3 regions of the Methylobacterium sp. WL1 genome follow, and region 3 is predicted to be linked to each of the others. Evidence: riboswitches for the same ligand, from Rfam matches in the RefSeq annotation. Region 3 holds a riboswitch; each other region holds the start of a gene.

Region 1 (7,284 bases), 1.7 Mb from region 3:
CGCTAAACATTCATGCGGCCTGGTATGCTGCGGCTCGTAAACCGACAACGGCCCGGGGTGCAGGGTCCGTGACTCCCGGCGGCGGCGCGCAACGCCTCGTTGTCGGCCGTACACTCTACAAGATGGGTCCAACGTGCCGAAAGCTTCGTCGAGCGGGTGTTCTATTTCACCGCTGCTTCATCGAACGCCGACGCAGCGGGCGTCGCGAGCCCTTGGACCCCCTCCGGGCCTACCCGGGCCTATCGGCTGCTCGGACTATTCTGTCGAACAAGTGGAGGCTTTGCAGGGCGAGCATACAGTCCCGCCCTCGGCTGCGACAGCTTCGGTCTCCATGATCCCTAGATCTGCTCCCGAACACGTTGCGATCGGGAGCAGTTCTAAAGCCTTGATTTAACGCGCTCGCGTATGCCGAACCCGCCTCCGACTTCGGCGGCGATCGCTCGAGCCGAGATCCGATAGGTGCAAACGTTAGGCGAAAGCGTGCTTCCGTTCGGACGTATGAGCCCGTGTCTGCGCAACCTGGAGCCGTGTCGCGGCGACCTGGGACCAGGCCTTGGACATTGACTCGTTTCGAACATTCCGCTCGCGCCTGCGCACGGCGGCGATGTCGAACTGCTTCTGCATCTCCATCATCATTTCCATGCTGTACCCGAACGCCTGCTCGATCTGGAAAGCCAGATCGGCTGTCAAAGGCGTCTTCTCGGTGAGAAAGTCGGTGAGCGCGTGACGCGTGACGCCCAGAAGACCGGCAGCCTCCATGATGGTCAGGTTGCGCGGCTCGAAGACCTTGCGGCGAACAAACAGACCGGGATGACACGGATTTGCCGGTTGATGGACAGCGTTCACCTGGGACTCCTTCATCGATTGACACAATCGTTTTCGGATGAGCGTTTTGATCGACTGATCGGAACTGCGGCAGACCTCACGGGCACATGGGCGCAAGCAGCGCTCCATCAGCAGCATCAGAATCGCCGACTACCTCAGCTACCCACAGTCTTACTTTATTTTGCCGGTTATATATTTTATTGTCTTGCAGATCCGGGCAAATCGCCGATATCAACCGGATTGCGGCATGTCAATCTCATCGCTATTTACAAATTTATATCGAATAGATCAGAAATTCGACTGTATTCATCTGCAAAAATTCAGAAATATGCATGATAATTTTGATCGCAATACATCCTGAGCAAATGTCTCCGATGAAACACGATCAGGGTCGCGTGCGCGGTACCGTCCGATCTGGAGAATGCCGATCGCCTTGGCCCGTGACGACGAACGATATCAAGGCATGGGGACTGGTCCCCCTGCAATCGTCACCCGGTCCCGCGCGGAAACGCGCCGAGGTGTTTTCAGGAGCCGTCCATCATGCGTCGCAAAGCGGTGCGTCCCGGCCAAGAAGCGACGACAAGGCGTGGAGGCCCGATCAATGCGCGTTCACCCCGCGTCGCGCAGGGGAGATCCGGTAACGTTCCGGCATCCCGGAGAACCGGTCGCCACGAATTGAGCTCACCCAAACGCGTAGACGCGCTTGACGATTACCTGAGGCCTTTCGGTCGGGGTCTGGACGCCGGTCCGGCCCGCGAGTTCCCTCTCGACCTTCTGTTCGAGTTTCCGCGCGCGCGAGATATCGTAGTGGGTCTGCATCTCCATCAGCATCTCCATGCGGGCCCCGAACACCTTCTCGACCCGCAGAGCCAGTTCGGCCGTAAGAGCGATCTTCTCGTTCAAGAAGTCGGACAGCGTTTGGCGCGTCACGTTGAGCAGGCTGGCCGCAGCCATGACAGTTAGGTTACGCGGCTCAAGGATATTGCGGCGAACAAACCCGCCAGGATGACAGGGATTCCCTAATACATAGGATGAATTCATAATGATTCTCCTACCAGGTTTTGCAAATTTGGCGAATAAGCGATAGAACGAAAACCACTATTTTAGCCGATGCGCCGTCTTAAAACACCTCCGATTTCGGCTCGCAAATCTTACGTGACAGCTCAAAAAAAGTTCCTGAGTTGTCTAAAAGTAAAATAAGTAGATTTTAATTTGCATCGCGCGAGGCGATCGTGCGCCTGATCGCAGGCCGCCCACGCAGGGGGCCGGATATCCACACGCTTGACGTTCCACCGGCATACAGCCACGCTAGTCGGCGACGGTTCCCCTCGGGGATCAAAAGGGAACGCGGTGAGGGGCCTGCCCTGAAACCGCGGCTGTCCCCGCAACTGTGAGCGGCGAGTCCTTCACCACCACGTCACTGGGTCTCAAGCCCGGGAAGACGGTGCGAGGGCGGCGACCCGCGAGCCAGGAGACCTGCCGTCAGCCGTGGTCACACGCGAAACGCGTCAGGCGGGGTGTCCTGGCGGGTGTCGAGACGGCCGTGCGCGAGCGCGGTCGGCGAGGCCTCGTTCGCGGTGACGTGCCACAGCAAGCGCGCCCGCGTCCCGGTTCCCGATGCTTTCCCTTGTCGTGCCGATCCCGGCCGCGTTTGCACGCGGCCCGATCCTTCACCCGGGCCGCCGCGCGTGGACCGGACCGGATCAGACACGCATCCGCAATTGTAATGTTATTACATTGCTATTAGGGCATCTGAACCGGCGGCCGCCGCGCTCGGACCTATCCTCACCATGTCGCGATCCAAACTTCCTCGTCGCAGCCGGCGTAGACCGCTCTGCGGTGCCATGCTCACGCTCCTGGCAAGCCCGGCCGCAGCCCAGGAAACCGTGACCCTCGATCAGCTCTCCGTCGAGGGGGAGGGCGGCGTCAGCCTGACCCGCGCTGCACCGACCGGGCTGAACCTGCGCACGCCCGACCGGACCGCGAGCCGGCTCGGGCTGACGCCGCTGGAGACGCCGGCGAGCGTCGATATCGTATCGGGCGAGACCGCACGGCTGCGCGGCCAGGACACGATCGCCGAAGCCGTGACCCAGGACGCCACCGGCATCACCACGATCGCGGCGCCGGGCAACGGCAACGGCGCCTTCACGTCGCGCGGTTTCGCGGGCCCGAACTCGATCCAGCAGCTCTACGACGGCACACGCTTCTATGTCGGGGCCAACACGGTCACGTTCCCGTTCGACACCTGGAACGTCGAGCGTATCGAGGTGCTGCGCGGCCCGTCCTCGGTGCTCTACGGCGACGGCGCCATCGGCGGCGTGATCAACGTGGTGCCGAAGAAGCCGGTCTTCGTGCCGATCAACACCGCGCGCGCGGTGATCGGCACCGACGGCGTCGCGCGGCTGGCGCTGGATTCGGGCGGGGCGCTCGGGCGCGAGGAATTCGGCGACACCTTCGCGTACCGCCTCAACGTCAGCGGCAACCGCGCGGATGGCTGGATCCGGCCGGAGGGCGATTTCCGCAACCTCGCCGTCTCGGCCGCCCTGCTGTTCCAGCCGAGCCCAGACCTCGCCGTCACGGTGAGCCACGACCTCGGCTACCAGGAGCCGGCGCGCTACTGGGGCACGCCCCTGGTCGAGGGTAGGATCCCGGACCTGATCCGGTTCAACAACTACAACGTCCGCGACGCGAAGATTACCTGGTCGGATAACTGGACCCAGTTCAAGACCGAGTGGACGCCCTCGGACGACATCATCGTGCGCAATACGGCCTATCGGCTCACCAGCCGGCGGCATTGGCTCGATACCGAGCAATACACCTACAACCGCGGCACCGGGCTGGTCGACCGGGGCAGCTACACCGAGATCTACCACAGCCAGGAACAGGTCGGGAATCGCCTGGACGCGAGCGTCAAGGGCAACCTGTTCGGCCTGCCGAACGCGTTCGCGGTCGGGTTCGACGTGAACCACATCGACTTCCGCCACACGAACAATTTCACCTTCGACCAGACCACCAGCGTGCCGCTGATAGGCTATGATCCAGGATACTTCCCGCAGAACGGGCGGGCGCAGCCGGCCTACGCGACACAGACCAGCCAGGCCTCGGTCTTCGCCGAGGACCGGGTGATCCTGTCGGACAAGCTCTCGTTCCTCACCGGCGTGCGCCTGGACGTGCCGACGCTCCGTCGCGAGGATTTGCAGAGCGGATCGCAGTTCGAGAAAACCTATCAGGCGCTCGGCTACCGGTTCGGGCTGGTCTACAACCCGACGCCGGACAGCGCGCTCTACGCCCAGTACAGCTTCGCGACCGACCCGGTGAACAGCCTCATCACCCTGACGCAGTCGCTCTCAGGGTTCCAGCTCGCCACCGGCACGCAGGTTGAAATCGGCGCCAAGGGCCTCGCATTCGACGGCGCACTGGAATGGACGGTTGCCGGATACCGGATCGTCAAGGACAACCTGATCTCGACCGTGCCGGGTCAGCCGACCGTGTCGACCCAGGTCGGCCAGCAATCCTCGCAGGGCTTCGAGCTGGCGCTTGGCTGGCACCTCGCCCCGGGCTGGCGGCTGGACGGCAACCTCGCGCTCCTGCACGCGCAATACGATACGTTCAATCAGAGCGTGAACGGCGCGACCGTCTCGTATGCCGGCAACCAGCCGATCGACGTGCCCGAGCGGGTCGCCAACCTGTGGCTGACCTGGGACTTTGCCCGCGCCTGGACGGCACGCGTGGGGCTCCAGAACGTCGGCCAGGTCTACAGCGACTTCTCCAACACGGCCCGGCGCCCGGCCTACAACCTCGTCAACCTCGTGCTCGACCATCAGGTGACGGCGGATTCGCGCCTGAGCCTGCGGGTCTACAACCTGTTCGACAAGGTCTACGCGATCAGCGGCAACGCCGTGAACGGGGTCGGCACCAACTGGCTGCTCGGCCGGCCGCGCTCGATGGAAGTCGCCTACACGGTGACTTGGTGAGGCAGCGGGTCGGCAAAGCCGCGCGTCGCGGGCTGCTGCTGTTCCACCGCTGGGCCGGGATCGCCACGGCCCTGTTCTTCGCCATGTGGATCGGCTCCGGACTGGTGATGCTCTACGTGCCGTTCCCGGCACTCACAGCGGCCGAGCGCCTCGCGCGTCTCGCCCCGATCGTCTGGGAGACCGTCGCGGTCCCGCCGGACGCGGCGCTCGCCGCCGGCGACCTTGCGGGCGTGCCGGCGGCGTTCGCCCTGGAGATGCGCGGCGATGAGCCGGTCTACCGGATCACAGGCCGCGACGGGGGGCGGGCGACCGTATCGGGCCGTACCGGCGCGCGGCTCGGCCCGGTTGGTGCGGAGGCGGCCTTGCGGCTCGCCGCCGGGGATCGGCCGGATGCCCGCGTCGATCCGGTCGAGCGGGACCAGTGGACTGTGACCGCTCGCTACGACCCGCTCCGGCCGTTCCACAAGGTCGTCTTCGATGACCCAGAGGGGACCGAGCTCTACGTCTCCGCGGTAACCGGGGAGATCGCCCTCGACACGACCCGGTTCGAGCGGGCCTGGAACTGGCTCGGTTCGGTGCCGCACTGGATCTACCTGACGCCGCTGCGCGCCCGGGCGGAGCTGTGGCGGACAGTGCTGCTCTGGCTCTCCGGATTCGCCGCCCTCGGGGCGGTCAGCGGCTTGGTCGTCGGGATCTGGCGCCTGCGCCTGCGCCGCCGCTATGCGCACGGCGCCGTCACGCCCTATCGCGGGCTGGCGCGCTGGCACCACCTGTTCGGCCTAGCGGGCGGGCTGGGGCTCGGGGCGTTCATCCTGAGCGGCTGGATCTCCATGAACCCGAACAGCTGGTTCGCATCGAGCGCGCCGCCGACCGCGCTGCGCAGCGCCTACGCTGGAACGCCGGGACCGCTCGGGCTCGATGTCGGGCGGCTGCGCGATCTCGCCGGCCCGGACACCCGGTCGCTGCGCTTCACCACGGTCGGCGGTCGTTGGTGGGTGGTCGCCGAGGCGGCGGACGGCCCCCGCGCTGTCGCACCGGACGGCGGCCCCGGTCCGGACGCGACGGCCCTGGCCGCCGCCGCCGCGGACGCGATCCCCATGGGACATCTACGGGCAGCGGGCCTGCTCGGGGCGTACGATGCCTACTGGTATCCGCATGGGGTGGACCCGCGTCCCCTGCCGGTTCTGCGCCTGCGCTTCGACGATCCGGACGCAACCTGGCTCCATATCGACCCGCGCGACGGCACCATCCTGCAGCGCCTCGACCGCTCGGGTCGCATCAACCGTTGGCTGTTCGATGCGCCCCACCGCCTCGACTTCCCGTTTCTGAGCGGACGGGCCGCCCTGCGCGACGCGGCGCAGTGGCTCCTGAACCTGCTCGCCGCCGGGATCGCGGTCACCGGGATCGTCGCGGGCTGGCGGCGCCTCGGCCGGACTGTTTCGACGCGGGCTCGCTGAGCGGAATGGGGCAGCTCTTGGCAACCGCCCCGGCAGTCCAGGGCCGCGGAGCGGAGCCCGGATGACGGGGCGGTTGCTCGGTGGACGGCTGCCTAACGCTCTGCCGCCTCGAAGAACCGCGTCCAGGTGAACCACCGCGACTTGCGTTCGCCTGCGCCCTTCGACCTCAGACGTGTGGCGATGGCAGGTCATCCTCCGCGAACTGGGACGCGGATCGCTCCTCCGGCACGAGCGGCAGCGCCACCGTCGTCCCGGTCCGCGCCGAGGTCAAAGCCGCGTCGATGCAGGCCATCACCTGGAGGGCCTCCAGCGCCGGCGTATGGTCGACGGCGCCCCGGGAGATCCCGTGAGCCACGTCTTGGTAGAACCGGCGCTGGTCCCCGGCCAATGCGGGCAGGCACCTCACGCTGCCGCGCCCGTCATGGACCGCGATTCCGTCCGGATCCTGGCCCCAACCCGGGGCGCCCGGAGCCATGCCGGCGAGAAGCTGCTGCTCCTGTCCGTCGAGGTGTTGCTTGACGAGGCTGCCGCCCTCGCCGTGGACGACGAAACGGGGCGATCCACCGGCGACCACCATGCTGGCGTGCAGGACCACGCGCACGTCCGGATAGTCCAGCACCACGTGGGCCCAATCGTCGGACAGCGCACCTTTGCGCAGCCGAGCCAGGTTCGCGGTCACCCGGTCCGGCAGACCGAAGAGCTGGAGCGCCTGGTCGACGAGGTGCGGGCCGAGATCGTACCAGATCCCGCTTCCCGGTCCGGCCCCCTCCCGCCACCGGTCACGGACGCCGGGGCGGAACCGGTCGAAATGCGATTCGAAATGCCGGACCTTGCCGATGACCCCGTCCGCGATGGCGGTTCGGACGCTGAGGAAGTCGCTGTCCCAGCGCCGGTTGTGGAACACCGACAGCCTCCGGCCATAGCGGCGCGCCAGCGCGACCAGGCTGCGCGCCTCGGCGAGGTCGAGGGTGAAGGGCTTGTCGATGACGACGTGCTTGCCGGCCGCCAGGGCGATCCGAGCCAGGGGC
Region 2 (7,284 bases), 310 kb from region 3:
CCGACGACGAGCCGGACGGCATGCGGGATCAGCAGGCCGACGAAGCCCACCGCACCCGCGATGCTGACCATGATGGCCGTCATCGCGGCCGTCGTCGCGAAGAGCACGAGGCGGGCCCGGGGAATGGACACGCCGAGCGAGGCCGCGGCATCCTCCCCGAAGGTGAAGGCGTCGAGGGTGCGGGCATGCGCAAGGCAGATCGCGAACCCCACGAGCGTCACCGGCGCCGCGAGCCAGACGTCCGGCCAGCGCACACCGCCGAGGCTTCCAAGGAGCCAGAACATCACGCCGCGTGCCTGCTCGGCGCTGGCGAAGGTCGTCACGATGGTAGCCGTCGCGGCGTTGAAGATCTGGGCGGCCGCGACCCCGGAGAGGATCACACGCTCGCTGGTGCCGCCGGAGCCGGCCGCAAGCAGGGCGACGGTCAGGATTGCCAGGACTGCGCCAAGGAGCGCGCCGCCCGAGATCCCAAGCGCCGCGCCGCCTAGGCCGAGCACCATCACCGCGACGGCGCCCGTGGAGGCCCCGGCCGAGATGCCGAGGAGGTAGGGTTCGGCGAGGGGGTTCCGGAGCAGGGCTTGCAGGATGACGCCGCAAACCGCGAGCGCTCCGCCGCAGGAGGCCGCGAACAGGGCGCGGCTGAGCCGGTAGTCGAGCAGCACGCCTTGTTGGATTGGGCTGACCGCATAGCCGAGATCGAGCGTCGCGTTACCGAGCGCCCGCATGACGACCGCCAGCGGGATCTGCATCTCGCCCACGGTCATCGCCAGGGCGACGGCCAGGCAGAGCATCGCCAGCGATGCGACTGCGGCGATGGACCAAGGTAGCCAAGCGGACCCAGTGACTACGACGGCCCTCACCGGGCAGGCCCGAGCGTACGAAACTCCCGCGCCAGCGAGACCATTCCATCGATGGTCCCGAGCCCCGGCCGCGTCGCAGCGGCATCCATGACGACGATGCGGTTCTCGCGAACTGCCGTCAGGCGCCGTGCGACCGGGTCGGTCCTGAGGAAGTCGAGTTTCACCGCAAGGTCGTCGGCCGGGAACAGGCGGCGGTCCATCTTTACGAGGACGATGACGGCGGGATCGGCGACCGCGATGCTCTCCCAGCTCACCTGGGGCCACTCCTCGTTCGTGGTGATCACGTTGCGTGCCCCGAGCTTGTCGAGGATGTAGGCCGGAACGCCCTTGGCCCCCGCTAGGAAGGCGTCGCCTTTGACGTCCCGGCTGGAGAACCACACGACGACCGGCATCCCGCGTACCGGGCTGTCGGCCATGGACGCGATGGCCGCGTCCTCGCGGGCCTTCAACTCGCTCGCCAGCGTCTCGGCTCGGGTCGAGACGTCGAAGATCCGTCCAAGCTCGCGGACGTTGCGGTAGACCAGGTCCATGCTGAAGGGCAGCGTGCGCACACCGTCGCCCGGAGCGGAGTTGTCCTTGCCTACGCAATCGGCCGGCGACACGTAGACGGGCACGCTTAGGTCAGTGAACTGCTCGCGCCGGGCCACGGCCCCGTGCGGGCCGATGTGCCATGCGAACATCGCCGTCACGAGGTCCGGCGTTTGATTAAGCACGGATTCGAAGCTCGGCGTGTTGTCGGCGAGCCGTGGCACCTGTGCGTTCGCCGCCTCGTAGGGCCTGGCGACGGGCCCGAACCAAACGGCGGTGCCGACGACGCGGTCCGCGAGACCGAGGGCGTACAGGATCTCCGTCTGCGTCTGGCCTACGGATACGACCCTCTTGGGCGCCCCCTTGAAGTTGATGTCCGTTCCACAGTTCTCAAGGGTGAAAGGGTAGCGCGTCGGCTCGGCTCGAACTGCGCCGGCCGATGCGAGCAGCACGGCCGCCCCGAACATGGCCAGCCCTGTACCGGCTCGGGACGTCATTGCGCTTTGGTCCATGGTGATTTGCGTTCCCGCCGGCGGCACGCGTTCGTCAGAACCGTGCCAGCAGTGAACCCGTGATCCGACGGGGCGAACCAGTATCGACGCGGAACTGGCTGACGGAGCCGACGTAGTAGGCGGTGTCAAAAACGTTCTCCACGTTGATGCCGAAGCGGAAGTTCTCGAACTTGTAGTAGGCGAGCGCGTCGGCGGCGACGTAGGTCGGCAGCTTAAAGCCGGAGTTGGATGCGTCGCCAGCCCGCTCCCCAGCCGCGCGTACGCCGCCGCCGATGCCGAGCCCGCGAAGGGGGCCGGCCTGGACCTCGTAGACCGCCAGCATGGTGCCGCTGTGCTCGGGGATGTTGAGCAGCGGGGCGCCGAGCGGGAGCACATTGTCCTTGGTGATGAACGCGTCCGTGAAGGCGTATCCGCCGATGATGCGAAGCTCCGGCGTGAGCTGGCCCGCAGCGGAGAACTCGAAGCCCTGACTGCGCACGCCCCCGGCCGCGATCTGGAAGCCGCTGTTGTTGGGATCGGCGGTGAGGACGTTCTGGCGGTCGATGCGGAAGGCCGCGCCGGTCAGCAGCAAGGCGCCGCCGTAGAGCTCGACCTTGACCCCGGCCTCGTAGCCGAGGCCCGTCTCCGGCTCGAACGGCCGCGACTGGGCCCCGAGGCTCGCGTCGGTGCCGATGTTGGGACGGAAGCTGGTGCTGACGTTGGCGTAGAGGGCGAGCTCGGGAAGGGGCTGATAGACGAGGCCCGCCCGCGGCGAGGCGGCGGCCCGGGTCTGCTCGCCGCTCGTGTTCCCGACGCGCTGCTTGAAGGATCGCTCGAACAGGTCGAAGCGCACGCCGGCGAGCGCCTTCCATTGCGGGGCGAGATCGACCAGGTCCTGGGCGTAGAAGCCGGTGTCCGTCACGCTTTCCAGGGTGTTGGAGGCGCGCGTGAGCGGCGGAAGGGGCTGACCGTAGCGAGGGCTGTAGATGTCTAACGCGTAGGGGAACGTGTTGAAGTTCGATCGCAGGTAGAGCTGCCGATTGTCGAAGTCCTCGCGGTCGAAGCCGAGGAGCAGGGTATGGCCGACGTCGCCGGTCCTGAACCGGCCGACGATCTCGGCTTGGCTGATGGCCGAGTCGTAGCTGTAGTCGCGAAAATTGCGGTCGCGGATGACGGTACGGTTGTTGGCCTGGAGGCCGCGACCCTCAGCGCTCTCGCCATTGAGGGTGCCGGTGTTGAACTGCGCCGCGAGCCGCATCTGCCAGTCCGCGTCGAAGCGGTGGTCGAGCCGAACCTGCAGAACCTCATCGGTCTGGCGGGTGGCCTGTCCGGGCTCGCCGAGGAAGCGGGAGATCGGCACGAACCCGAGCTGCTTGTTCACCGCGACCACGCCGCGGTCGACGATGACGTTGTTGCGGGTGACCGAGGCCTCGACCGTCAGCTTGGTGTCCGGCGTGACCTGCCAACTGAGGACGGGCGCGATGAATAGCCGATCGTCGCCGACGAAATCGCGGTAGCTGTTCTGGCTCCCGCCCGCGAGGTTGAAGCGGTAGAGCAGCGTCTTCTCGTCGTTCAGGGCACCGCCGGCATCGACGGTGCCGCGGAACTGCTCGAACGAGCCCCAGAGCCCGCCCATCTCGACGAAGCGGGTGGCGGTGGGCTGCTTGGTGATGATGTTGACGAGGCCACCGGGGTCGCTGCGACCGAACAGGGCGCCGCCCGCCCCCTTGAGTACCTCGATCCGCTCGATGTTCTGGGTGTCGATGAGCGGGGGCGGGCCGCCGCGGTTCGCCGCGAGGCCGTTGCGGTAGACCTCGGCCGTGGTCACGCCGCGGATGGCGTACGCGAATGTGCCGAGGCCACCGAAGTTGTTCGTTTGGGTCAGCCCCGGCACGTAGTCGAAGGCGCGGTCGACGCGGGTGGCGTTGATGTCGGTGATGAGCTCGCGCGGCACGACCGTGACCACCTGCGGGACGTCGAGCTGGCGCGTATTGGTCTTGGTGCTCGATACCGCACGGTCGGAGCGGAAGCCCGGTGTTGGTCCGATCAGGCTGATCGCATCGACGGAGCGACCGAGGACGTCCGGGCGGGCGGGTCCGCCCGCGTTCGCCTCGACCGAGAGCGTGTCCAGGGCGACCGCCGCGTCCTTGGCTTGCACCTCGGATGTCAGAAGGCCTGCCGCGAGGATCGTACTCCCACGAAGGAGGCGCGAGAGGCGGCGATGTCGCCGACGAGGAAACTGGAGAACGAAGACCATCGGGCGAGCCCCACCGCTTGCCGGGGCCGCATGTCGATGGAGCGCGCGTGCGCGATGAAGGTCTGATGGACCCGCGTCGAACGGCGACCCACCGGACACCCCGCCCGCGAGACCAAAACAACCGCCAAGGCAGGTCTCCTGGCTCACGGGTCGTCACCTCTGCCTGACCTTCCCAGCACTAGATGCCAGTGGTCATGTTCGGCAGCGGCTCACCGCTCACAGTTGCGGGGGCAGCTCCGGTCTCGCCCTTGCAGGCTTCACCGAATTCCCTCTTAGCTCACGATCACGGGACCGTGAGAACCTTGACAGCTCCACCGGCACTTTTTGAGACGACAAGTCAACGGAGTAGAAACCCACGCTTGGGGGCGCGACGTAGGTGAGCTGTTTGTGCCTGTGGATGTGTCTATTACGACACAACGGCAGCGGCACGATCCAGCTGTTCCGAAAGGGTGTTGCCACCTGCTCAATCCGACGATGAACGTCCGCTTAGAAAGAAGTGGGCCAGCGGATGTGTACGGTGAGTTTGGGTCGGTGGAGGGCCGCTTATCCGGCGGAACGTCTCCGAAGCGGACCGGCAGCTTTCGGCCACCTTCGGTCATCCGGAGGCGATTAAACCTCCGCCAAGCAGACCTTCCGAAACGCCGAGTATGGTCGCGGTAGACCCTACGATGGTGAGGCTTGGGCGAGGAGGACGGCTTTACCAATCAGGTCGGCACGCTCGCGGCGGGCGAACTCGACAAGCCGGCGCAGGGTAGTCTGCCAAAGCATGCTGCGGGGATCCCCGCCGCGGCGGTATCACGGTCGGGGAGGCGCGGGTTCGCCTCCAGAAGAGCGAAGGCGACAAGCTGGCGTTGCGCGGCTTGCCGGAGTGCTAGCTTGCAGTCGCCCTTCGTCATCCGCAGCACGTCGAACGGGCGCATCGTCAGCGCCTTGCTTCCGGCGGTGCGAGCCAGCGCAACGCCGTTTTGGCCGCTGCCACGGAAAAGGTCCGGCCCTGGCCGAGCCCGGCGCGCATAATTTCGTGCCGGATATTCGCTCGCAGGACGATGCGGCCAATATCGATGTCAGCGCCGACGAGTTCCGCCAAGTCGGCGGACTCGATCGCCAGGGCCGCGGCGATCTCCTCATTGCTGGCCCCGTATGCCGCAAGCGCCGTCGCACACCGCCTTCGCCGGCCCGCTTCTCCGCAAGGCAGCCGGCTGAGCACGTCGACCAGAGCAATGATCGAATCTGGACCAATTACAGGCCCCGATTTCCGCCCTGCGCCAGGGCGTCTTCCGCCGTGCTGACCGGCCATTTTTGCCTCCAACTTGAATTGCGAAATCGGCCTTGAGGAAATTAAATCTGCGAATGCGACCCAGTGCGGTCAGAAGCCCTCGCGGCCCGGACTTTTGCCTCCCCCCTCCCTTGGTAATCAGAGCGGGCGATCAAGCTGACACGGGCTCCAGCGTGGTCCGCATCATGTCGGCGGCTGCAGCGGCCCGCGCGTAGGCGTCAGGAGCGACACGACGGTCTCGGGGTGGGCTACCTCCCGGATCTTTGCGACGGGCGCTGTTGCCTCTCGCTGACACTCTGTGACGGCTCTCTGGTAGGCGGTGGCAGGGAGGTCGCCTTCAGCCTCGGCAGCCTTCACATCGATTGCCAGCATTGGCACGCGCTGGATGAGGCGGATCAGCAGCTCGGTGTTGGTGTCGTTCCTGGTCATGCCGCGACGGGCTCCAGGGCGACGCGAGTTGCGGCCGCCGCGGCGGCCGCATCGAGGTCGGCGTACTCGCCCAGGGGAGCGCCGCTTGGGCTGTAGGCGAAGCAGCCTGACCAACAGCGGACAACTCTCCCGATCAGGACGCCGGAGACGAACAGGTCCAGGGCCATGACGCGGCCTCCCACTACGCTACACGTGCAGCATTCTACCATGTAACTGTCAACAGTTCGTCACGTGTTCCCGTTATGGACTCGCGCGGCGTCGGGACTTTGCTTTGGTAATCCCGGGGCGACCAGATTATGCGCTGTGTAATTCCCCCTCTGATTGTCGGAGGATAGGCCAGGCTGATCCTCTGCCGGGTCGATCGCGACGGCCCCGCTACACCATCCCTCGCCGGACGGTCCCGACTGTCGTTGGGGAGATCCCGAGGCGACGGGCTATCTCACGGTCGCCGTGGCCTTCGGCGACAAGCGTCCGGATAGCTGCATGCCGATCAGCACGAGTTGGACGGGCCGGCTGTCCAGTTTGGACAGGGCTTGCAGGTTTGGGCTCTGAATTACCGAAGGTGGTTGCGTCCTGCTCCCGGAGGCGCTGGCCCATGCGCTCGATGTCGGCGCGGAGAGCGGCCACGACGGCGCGTTGATCGTCCCGGCTCTGCTCTAACTCTCCATCTGCCCAATGGCCGAGCCATGCCCCGCGGGCTCGCATGTCGTTGAGGGACCGGGCCGGCAGTGTATTCAGGATCTCCGCAACGAGCTGCTGGCGGGCCTCGGTGAAAAGGTACGGGTTGAAATAGTCGTCGACGACGTAGCGCTCATGGGTGAGGCGGTCGGCTGCCTCATACTCAGCCCAGGCCGACGCGACGGTCTCGGGCATGGGCCAAGCTTGCGAAGCCGCATGCCGCACGCTGAGGGGCATTGTAGCGCGCGAGGCGTGGGTGCCCCAACCGTCGAGGCTGGACCCGATTTCCGATCTGTCTCCCTGCCCCAGGAGCGACTCGAATGCTGCGCGAAGAGCGGCCTCCAACGGCGTATCCGTGAATACCGCGTCCTCGGATCCGTACCGTGCCAGGATGTCAGATGCCTCGACACGCCGACGGGCTTCGCGCTCGTTCCGTTCGGTCACCGCTTCAGGTCGGTTCATGAATTCGGCGAAGGCGTCGACCATCGACTGAGCGTCCGTCACCGGCTTTGGAGTGTCCAACTTGGACAGCGCTTGCTCGACGGTCAGGCCGGCCTTCTTGGCGATGGCTTTCATCCGCGCGGCGGCCGATGCCTTCTCGCCCGGGTTATCCGTACGGTCGTGAAGCGCGCGGACCTTCGCGAAGGTGTCCAAGCCGGCGGTCATTCAGGGATATCCGTTCGAGTTGATCAGGCGAATTACCCGCCCGCGAGGCGCGCTTGCGGATTGTTTCTCAGAAGGGTCCAAAACGGCCGCGGAGAGCTT
Region 3 (7,284 bases):
CGTGTGCCTGTCCTCGGCCGCCCTCGACGCGGCGCGCGCGGCGGACGAGGAGATCGCCCGGACGGGGCCGCGCGGGCCGCTCCACGGCATCCCGATCGGCATCAAGGACAATTACACGACCGCCGACCTGCCGACCCGGGCTGGCACCTCGGTCGACGCCCTGACCTTCCCGCGGGAGGACAGCCATTGCGTCGCGAGGCTGCGGGCGGCCGGCGCCGTGATCCTCGGCAAGCTGCGCATGCACGAATTCGCCTGGGGCATGGTCACGCCGCCGACGCGCAACCCCTGGGACCTCGCGCGGGTGCCCGGCGGATCCAGCGGCGGATCGGGGGCGGCGGTGGCAGCCCGGCTGTGTCCGGCGGCGCTCGGCTCGGATACCGGCGGCTCGATCCGGATCCCGGCGGCCCTCTGCGGCGTCGTGGGCCTCAAGCCGACCTATGGACGGATCGGCCGCTCGGGGATCGTCCCGCATTCCTGGTCCCTCGACCATGCCGGGCCGCTCACCCTGACGGTGGCCGACGCGGCGCTCCTGCTCCAGGTCCTGGCGGGCCCCGATCCGGCCGACCCTGCCGCCGCCTCCGTGCCCGTGCCGGATTACACGGCCGGGCTCGACGAGCCGGTCGGCGGATTGCGGGTGGCGGTGATCCGCAACCATTTCTTCGAGGCGGTCGACGAGGACGTCGCCGCGGCGGTCGAGGAGGCGATCCGCTTCTTCGCCGGGCAGGGCTGCACGGTCCGGGACGTCACGGTGCCCGCCCTGCGTTACGGGCTCGGCGCCATCTACGCCATCGAGCTGGCGTCCTCCACGGCCTATCACGACCGCAGCCTCGCGCAGGGCCACGTGGCGGGCTTCGCCGACGACGTCCGGGACCTCGTCGAGATGGGCCGGTTCGTGACCGGTCCGGACTACCTGCGGGCCGAGCAGGCCCGGGGGCTGATCATGGCCGAGATGGCCGCCACGCTGGACGACGCGGACGTGATCGTCACCCCGGCCTCGCCGCTGACCGCGTGGCGGACCGACGAGGCGACCGTGGCGCTCGCGGGCCGGCAGGAGAGCGTGCTGGCGGCGTCCTGGCGCCTCACCTACCCGTTCAATCTGACGGGGCTGCCCGCCATCGCGCTGCCCTGCGGCTTCGACCGGCGCGGCCTGCCGATCGGCCTGCAAATCGCCGCCCGGCCCTTCGCCGAGGGGATGCTTCTCCGGTTCGCGCACCGATACGAGCAAGCGCACGGTTGGTGGCATCGTGTCCCGCACGTCGGGAGGGAGCCGTGACCGCAAGGCGGCGACGCTGCTGCGGGCCCGCGTTCCTTGTGCCTCGTCACAGGTAACGCAGGCCGGGCCAGGACGCGCGGCGCTTGAGCCCGATCATCCCGTGACAGGCCGCGTAGAGGGGCAGCGAGAGCGCGGCGGCCATCAGCCAGATCAGCGCGGGGGAGCCGACCTCGATCCGCCCCGAGGGCGCGACGAGACCGAGCGCGGCCGCGGCGGTCTGCAGGGCGCGCAACAGCAGCAGGTGCAGGAGATAGAAGAACAGCGGCGCACCGCCGAAGACCTGCAGCCAACCCGACATCGCCGCCGGGAGGCCCTCGAACAGCGCCAGCAGAACGAGCCCGAGGCCGAGCGTGGCCAGGAGGAAGTCGGCGGAGGGCGGATACTTGGTCAGGTTGAGGAAGGCCAGAACGGTGTCGACCATCGTCGCGCGGGACTGCCAGGGTACGGGATCCCCGTAACCGTTCAGGCCACGCAGGACGACGAAGGCCGCGAGCGCGACCCCGCCGAGAAGGACCAGCCGGCGCTGCCGGTCCTTCGCCGGCACGGCGCCGCAAAACCACGGTCCCAGCGCGTAGCCGGCCGCGATGACCCCGATCCAGGGCAGGACCGGGTACGAGGTCCGGGCCGCGCCCCATGGCAGGGGGATCAGCCCGCGCTGGTGCAGGATCGACCACAGGGCATAGCCTGCCTGGTCCGGCGCGACGGCGATCCCGTCGAGGGCGTTGTGTCCGAGCATGATCGCCAGCGCGACGCCCAGCAGCGCCACCGGCGGGAGCCAGAGCAGGCCCGCGAGGGCGATCATGCCGATGCCGATCGCCCAGATCACCTGCAGGTACAGGATGGGCGGCGGCAGGCTGGCGGTCCAGGCGAAGCTGACGAGGGTCACTTCCAGCACGATCAGGAGCAGGCCGCGCTTCAGCAGGAAGGCGGCGGTCGCCGACCGCCCGCCATGCGTCCGGCCGTACAGGCTCGCCGACAGGCCGGTGAGCAGGATGAAGACCGGGGCACAGAGATGCGAGGCGATCCGCGTCCAGGCGAGGCCGGCCGGGGTCACGCCGAGATCCATCGGGTCGCGAACCTGGGCGTGCAGGTAGACGAACTCGCGCACGTGATCGACCACCATCAGCAGCATCACGAGGCCGCGCAGGGCGTCGATCGAGCCGATGCGGTGCGATCGACGCGGGGATGGGGCGCGGCAGCCGGCATCCCCCGGGCGCAGGGGATCCGGCGGCGCTGCGGGCTCCTCGGCCCTGCGGGCCATCAGAACCGAACCGTGAACGAGCCGGTGAAGCGCCGCGGCGAGCCCGGATACACGCGGAACACGTTGAGCGAGCTCTCGTAGTACTGCGTGTCGAAGATGTTCTCGACGTTGAGGGCCAAGCGGACGTTGTCGAAGCGGTAATAGGCCAGGGCGTCCACCGCGACATAGGCCGGCAGGACGAAGCCCGAGCCCGCGGCATCCCCTGCCCGCTCGCCGACGCCGCGCACGCCGCCGCCGACGCCGAGGCCCTTCCAGTCGCCGCCCTGCGGTTCGTAGACCGCGAGTAGGCTGCCCGAGTGGCGCGGCACGTTGATCAGCGGCGCGCCCACCGGCAGCACGTTGTCCTTCGTCACCACCGCGTCGGCGAAGACGTATCCGGCCAGCACCTTCAGTTCGGGGGTCAACTGACCTTGCGCGGTCACCTCGAACCCCTGGCTGCGCACGGCGCCCGCCGCGATCGAGAAGCCGCTGTTGTTGGGATCGGGGGTGAGCACGTTCTCGCGCTCGACCCGGAAGGCGGCCGCCGTCAGCAGGAGGTTGCCGTCGAACAGCTCGGACTTCACGCCGACTTCGTAACCGAGGCCGGTCTCGGGTGCGAGCGGCGTGCCGCGCGTCACCGCCGCGGCGTCGGGGCCGATATTCGGGCGGAAGCTCGTGCCGACATTGGTGTAGAGCGCGAATTCCGGGATCGGGCGGTAGACGAGGCCGGCCCGCGGCGAGGCCGCCACGCGCGATTGATCGACCTGGCTGCGCGGGGCCCGCTCCCGGAAGGACTGCTCGAAGATGTCCACCCGCATCCCCACGAGCGCCCGCCATTCCGGGGTGAGGACGATCTCGTCCTGCGCGTAGAGGCCGGTGTTGGTGACCCGCTCCAGGTTGTTGCGCGGGATGGTGATCGGCGGCAGCGCCTGCCCGTAGACGGGCGCGTAGATGTCGAGCGCGAAGGGGCTCGTGCGGAAATTCGAGCGGAAGTACTGCGTCCGGCTGTCGGTGCTCTCGCGGTCCAGCCCGAGCAGCACCGTGTGGCCGATCCCGGCCGTGTCGAAGCGCCCGAGCAGTTCGGCCTGCCCGATCGCCACGTCCCAGCGGTAGTCGCGCACGTTGCGGTCGCGCGCCACGGTGCGGTTGTCGGCGGCGAGCGAACGGACCTCGGCCGACTCGCCCGCCAGGTCGCCCGTGTTGAGGTAGGTCGCGAGCCGCATCTGCCAGGCGTCGTCGAAGCGATGATCGACGCGCACCTGCAGGGTGTTGTTGGTCTGATAGGTGCTCTGGCCCGGCTCCCCCAGGAAGCGTGAGATCGGCAGGAAGCCGAGCTGCTTGTTGATCGCGATCACCCCGCGGTCGAACACGATGCGGTTCTTGACGAACTCGGTCTCGACCGTGACGCGGGTATCCGGCGTCACCTGCCAGCTGATCACCGGCGCCACGAGCAGCCGGTCGCTGTTGACGAAGTCCCGGAAGCTGCCGGCGCCCTGGGCCGCGAGGTTGAACCGGTACAGGACCGTGCCATCCTCGTTGAGCGCGCCGCCGGCATCGACCGTCCCGCGCGTCAGCCCGAACGAATCGATCTGGGTGCCCATCTCGACGAAGCGCTGGGCGGTGGGCTGCTTGGTGATGAGGTTCACCAGCCCGCCCGGATCGCTGCGCCCGACCAGTCCGGCGCCGGGGCCCTTCAGCACCTCGATCCGCTCGATGTTCTGGGCGTCGGGCGGCGGGGGCGTGCCGCGATTGAGCGGGAAACCGTTCTTGTAGATCTCCGAGGTCGTCACCCCGCGGATGGCGTAGCTGAACAGGCTCAGGCCGCCGAAATTGTTCTGCTGCGCGACGCCGGGGAGGTAGTTGAACACGCGATCGACGCGGGTGGCGGCGAGGTCGCTGATCACCTCCCGGGGGGCGACGGTGACCACCTGCGGCACGTCGATCTGCCGGGTCGGGGTCCGGGTCGCGCTGACGGCCCGGGTCGCACCGTAGCCCGGAGTCGGCCCGATCAGGCCGATGCTGTCCGACGCGGCCGTCGTACCGGGGGCTGGGCTGCCGCCGACATGCTCGACCGAGACCTCCTCCAGGGCGATGCTCTCCTGCGCCCGCGTCTCGCCGGCCGGCGAGCCCGCCGTCAGGATCGCCGCGAGGGCGACACGCGGGCTCTGGCGGCGGAAGGGAGACCGGGAACGGCTCCGCGGGCCCCGGGCTTTCGCGGAGGGATGGGTCGTGGTCGGCTTCGGGCGGACTGGCACCGGCACACTCATGGTTGTCGAGCCGGAGGCTTCAGCGTGAGCGCGTGCGGGCGACGGGCCCACGGGGCCGCGCCGTCCCTGCGTTCCGCCGGGGCACCCCGCCCGAGGGTCGTCGTCGCGCCGAGGCAGGTCTCCTGGCTCGCGGGTCACGATCCCGGCCTGGTCTTCCCGATGCGACGCATCAGTGACCACGGGCGGCAGGGACTCACCGCTTACAGTTGCGGGGGCAGCTTCGGCCTTGCCCGTACGAGCGCACCGAATTCCCATCTTCGCCCGCGGACCGAAGCCCGCGGGAACCTTGGCCGCCCGATACTCGCCACCGCGCCCCCGGGGGTCAATGCCTCAACGACAGAATGCAATAACGTTACACACGCTGTGGTTTCAGGGACACATCGGCCTCCCGGTTCGCCAGCTCACGGTTTCGGCTCTGGCGGATGAGCGAGCCCGGGCGAGCAGCGGGGGGGGCCTTCCGGGGCCGGATCCGGGATCTCTTCCACGTGGCCGCGGAAGCCAGCGCCGGACGTCGGCCTGTCGGCGCGCGGTGGCGGCGAGACGGCCAGCAGGCAGCCCGGCCGAGACCGCGATGGTCTGCCAGGGACCGGACGGCGCGGCCATCCGGGCGTGTTCACCGTGCGGAGCCACCCGCAGGCGGAGCGCCAGGCCCGGGTTGGCCGCAGCCTCGTCCAGGAACCCGGACCTGTCCGGATCGGGTGGGTGTTGGCCCCAGACCGGGACGGACGCGCCGCCTCCAAGCTCTTCCGATCCCGCTCGGCCGCAAACCGTAACGCAGCGATTCGACACGGCGTTCGATCCGTCCGGATACGGTCTTGCGTCCACCTGGGGCGGCCCCCGATCTGTTTCGAGACGCGGCCCGGATTGCACCCGCGGTGCCAGGGAGCGACGCGCCTCGGCGCGAGGCCGGGCGAACTCCGGGCCGCCGCCGGGCTCATCCGTATCGGGCGCGCGGCGTGGGCCGGGCGCGTCGAGACCCGCATCAGATCGGCGGGCTGCGAGCCCCCCGCGCGGGCTTCGCGGTGCGTGCCGGCCTCCGGTGGGCCCTCGGGGCGCGGCACCTGCGGCTTGGCTTCGACACCGGGTCGCGGCGTCGCGAACCTGAACGGCCGCAGGGGGTTTGCTTTCCGAAGAGCGCGGTCGGCACCGACGCGGTACGCCGCGCGGCGTGGAGAACATGATGATGGACAGCACCCTGGCTTCGGTAACGGTCCCTTCCCTGAAGGCCGCTCGATCGGCGCGAGACCGCCTGGCCCGTGCCGGGTTTGCCCGCAACAGCATCGACATCGAGCGGCATGGCGACGGGTTTGAGGTCTCGATCAACACGCGCGAAGAGAACAAGGCACGGGCCGAGCGTATCTTGACCGGATCGCCGCTGGGCAACGACCTCCGGCAGGCCGGGGAACAGGCGGCCGACTTCGTGCACGGCAACCGCTCTTTCGCCCTGGGCCTCGCCGCATTGGCCGGTTTCGCGATCTTCAGCCTGACGAAGCGCCGGTGACCCTCGTACCCGCCGTCAATCGGCTCGCGCGCCGGTTCCGTGCCGGCGCACCGTCACGACGCGTGCCCTCCCGACGAGGGTGCGGGTGCGGGATGGCTACCGGATCTCACCCCTCCGCGCTGAGAAGCCGTGGAGGGGGCGTGGAGGGGGCAGCGGGGTAAGCCCGCGTCTGCTCTAAGCCCGCCATCCGGCCTGCGAAGTCCGCGCCCGTCAGCGTGAAGCCGATCCCGCCGGGCGGCTCGGTTCCGGTTCGACCCGTCGCGAGGCGATGCTTGTGATGCGCAGTGTGGACCGCGTCCTGATCGGCCTCGGCCTCGCCGTCTGGCTGCCCGCCCTACCGTTTGCCATCGCGTTGGCCGTGGGCAATGGGGCCGGCTGCACGTTGAGCGAGAACGACGTCCATCCGTGCGTGATCGCCGGGATCGATCTCGGTCTACCCCTGACGCTGATGGCGCTCATGGGCTGGGTCGTCGTCGCGATGCTGCCCTTGATGGCCCTCACGCTGGTGGCGGGTGTGGTTTGGGGCGGCGTCCGCATCGGTCTGACCTGGCGGCGTGGGCGGGGAACACGCCGCGCTGCCGATCGTCCAGCCCCATAGCGGCGGTTGCCGCCCCGCGATTGTGACCGTTCCTGCCTGCATGCTACGCCCTGCGGAGCGGCTGAGCGAAACCTCGACGGATACGGCTCCATGGGCGACCCGACCGACGCATCACCCTGGTCCGCGCCGGGTCCCGCCGAAGGGCTTTGGGCATGACCTCCATCTCGGGTCTGCCCGCCTTCCTGCTCTACCTCGTGACGGCTGGGGGACTGATCGGCCTCTACCTTCTCGTCTACACGCTCGCCACCGCCCACAATGAGCTCGCGCTGATCCGGCGGGACGTGGCCGCGGCCGCGGTGGCGCTGGGCTTCAGCCTCGTCGGCTTCGCGTTGCCGCTCTCGGTGGCGATCTACAACGCCCAGTCCATCCTCGATTGCATCGTCTGGGGCCTCGTCGCCCTCGTCG

What was found. A riboswitch is a leader RNA that binds a small molecule or an ion and turns the genes downstream of it on or off. The one in region 3 is predicted to bind cobalamin.
Positions count from the first base shown of each region.
Region 1: another riboswitch for cobalamin. It lies ahead of FVA80_RS11935 (TonB-dependent receptor); the one in region 3 lies ahead of FVA80_RS19925 (TonB-dependent siderophore receptor).
Region 2: another riboswitch for cobalamin. It lies ahead of FVA80_RS18390 (TonB-dependent siderophore receptor); the one in region 3 lies ahead of FVA80_RS19925 (TonB-dependent siderophore receptor).

Region 1 covers NZ_CP042823.1:2,440,049-2,447,332, reverse strand. Annotated here, with positions in the region: gene FVA80_RS11945 (HigA family addiction module antitoxin) at 469-963, opposite strand; gene FVA80_RS11940 (HigA family addiction module antitoxin) at 1,507-1,866, opposite strand; cobalamin riboswitch at 2,128-2,324, shown strand; gene FVA80_RS11935 (TonB-dependent receptor) at 2,670-4,799, shown strand; gene FVA80_RS11930 (PepSY domain-containing protein) at 4,796-6,256, shown strand; gene FVA80_RS11925 (oxidoreductase) at 6,423-7,284, opposite strand, start outside.
Region 2 covers NZ_CP042823.1:3,789,563-3,796,846, reverse strand. Annotated here, with positions in the region: gene FVA80_RS18400 (iron chelate uptake ABC transporter family permease subunit) at 1-791, opposite strand, end outside; gene FVA80_RS18395 (ABC transporter substrate-binding protein) at 857-1,885, opposite strand; gene FVA80_RS18390 (TonB-dependent siderophore receptor) at 1,935-4,136, opposite strand; cobalamin riboswitch at 4,247-4,456, opposite strand; gene FVA80_RS18385 (hypothetical protein) at 5,059-5,433, opposite strand; gene FVA80_RS18380 (hypothetical protein) at 5,596-5,841, opposite strand; gene FVA80_RS30600 (hypothetical protein) at 5,838-6,008, opposite strand; gene FVA80_RS18375 (hypothetical protein) at 6,217-7,185, opposite strand.
Region 3 covers NZ_CP042823.1:4,098,010-4,105,293, forward strand. Annotated here, with positions in the region: gene FVA80_RS19915 (amidase) at 1-1,273, shown strand, start outside; gene FVA80_RS19920 (heparan-alpha-glucosaminide N-acetyltransferase domain-containing protein) at 1,320-2,405, opposite strand; gene FVA80_RS19925 (TonB-dependent siderophore receptor) at 2,534-4,654, opposite strand; cobalamin riboswitch at 4,875-5,084, opposite strand; gene FVA80_RS19930 (hypothetical protein) at 5,961-6,281, shown strand; gene FVA80_RS19935 (hypothetical protein) at 6,559-6,879, shown strand; gene FVA80_RS19940 (DUF350 domain-containing protein) at 7,032-7,284, shown strand, end outside.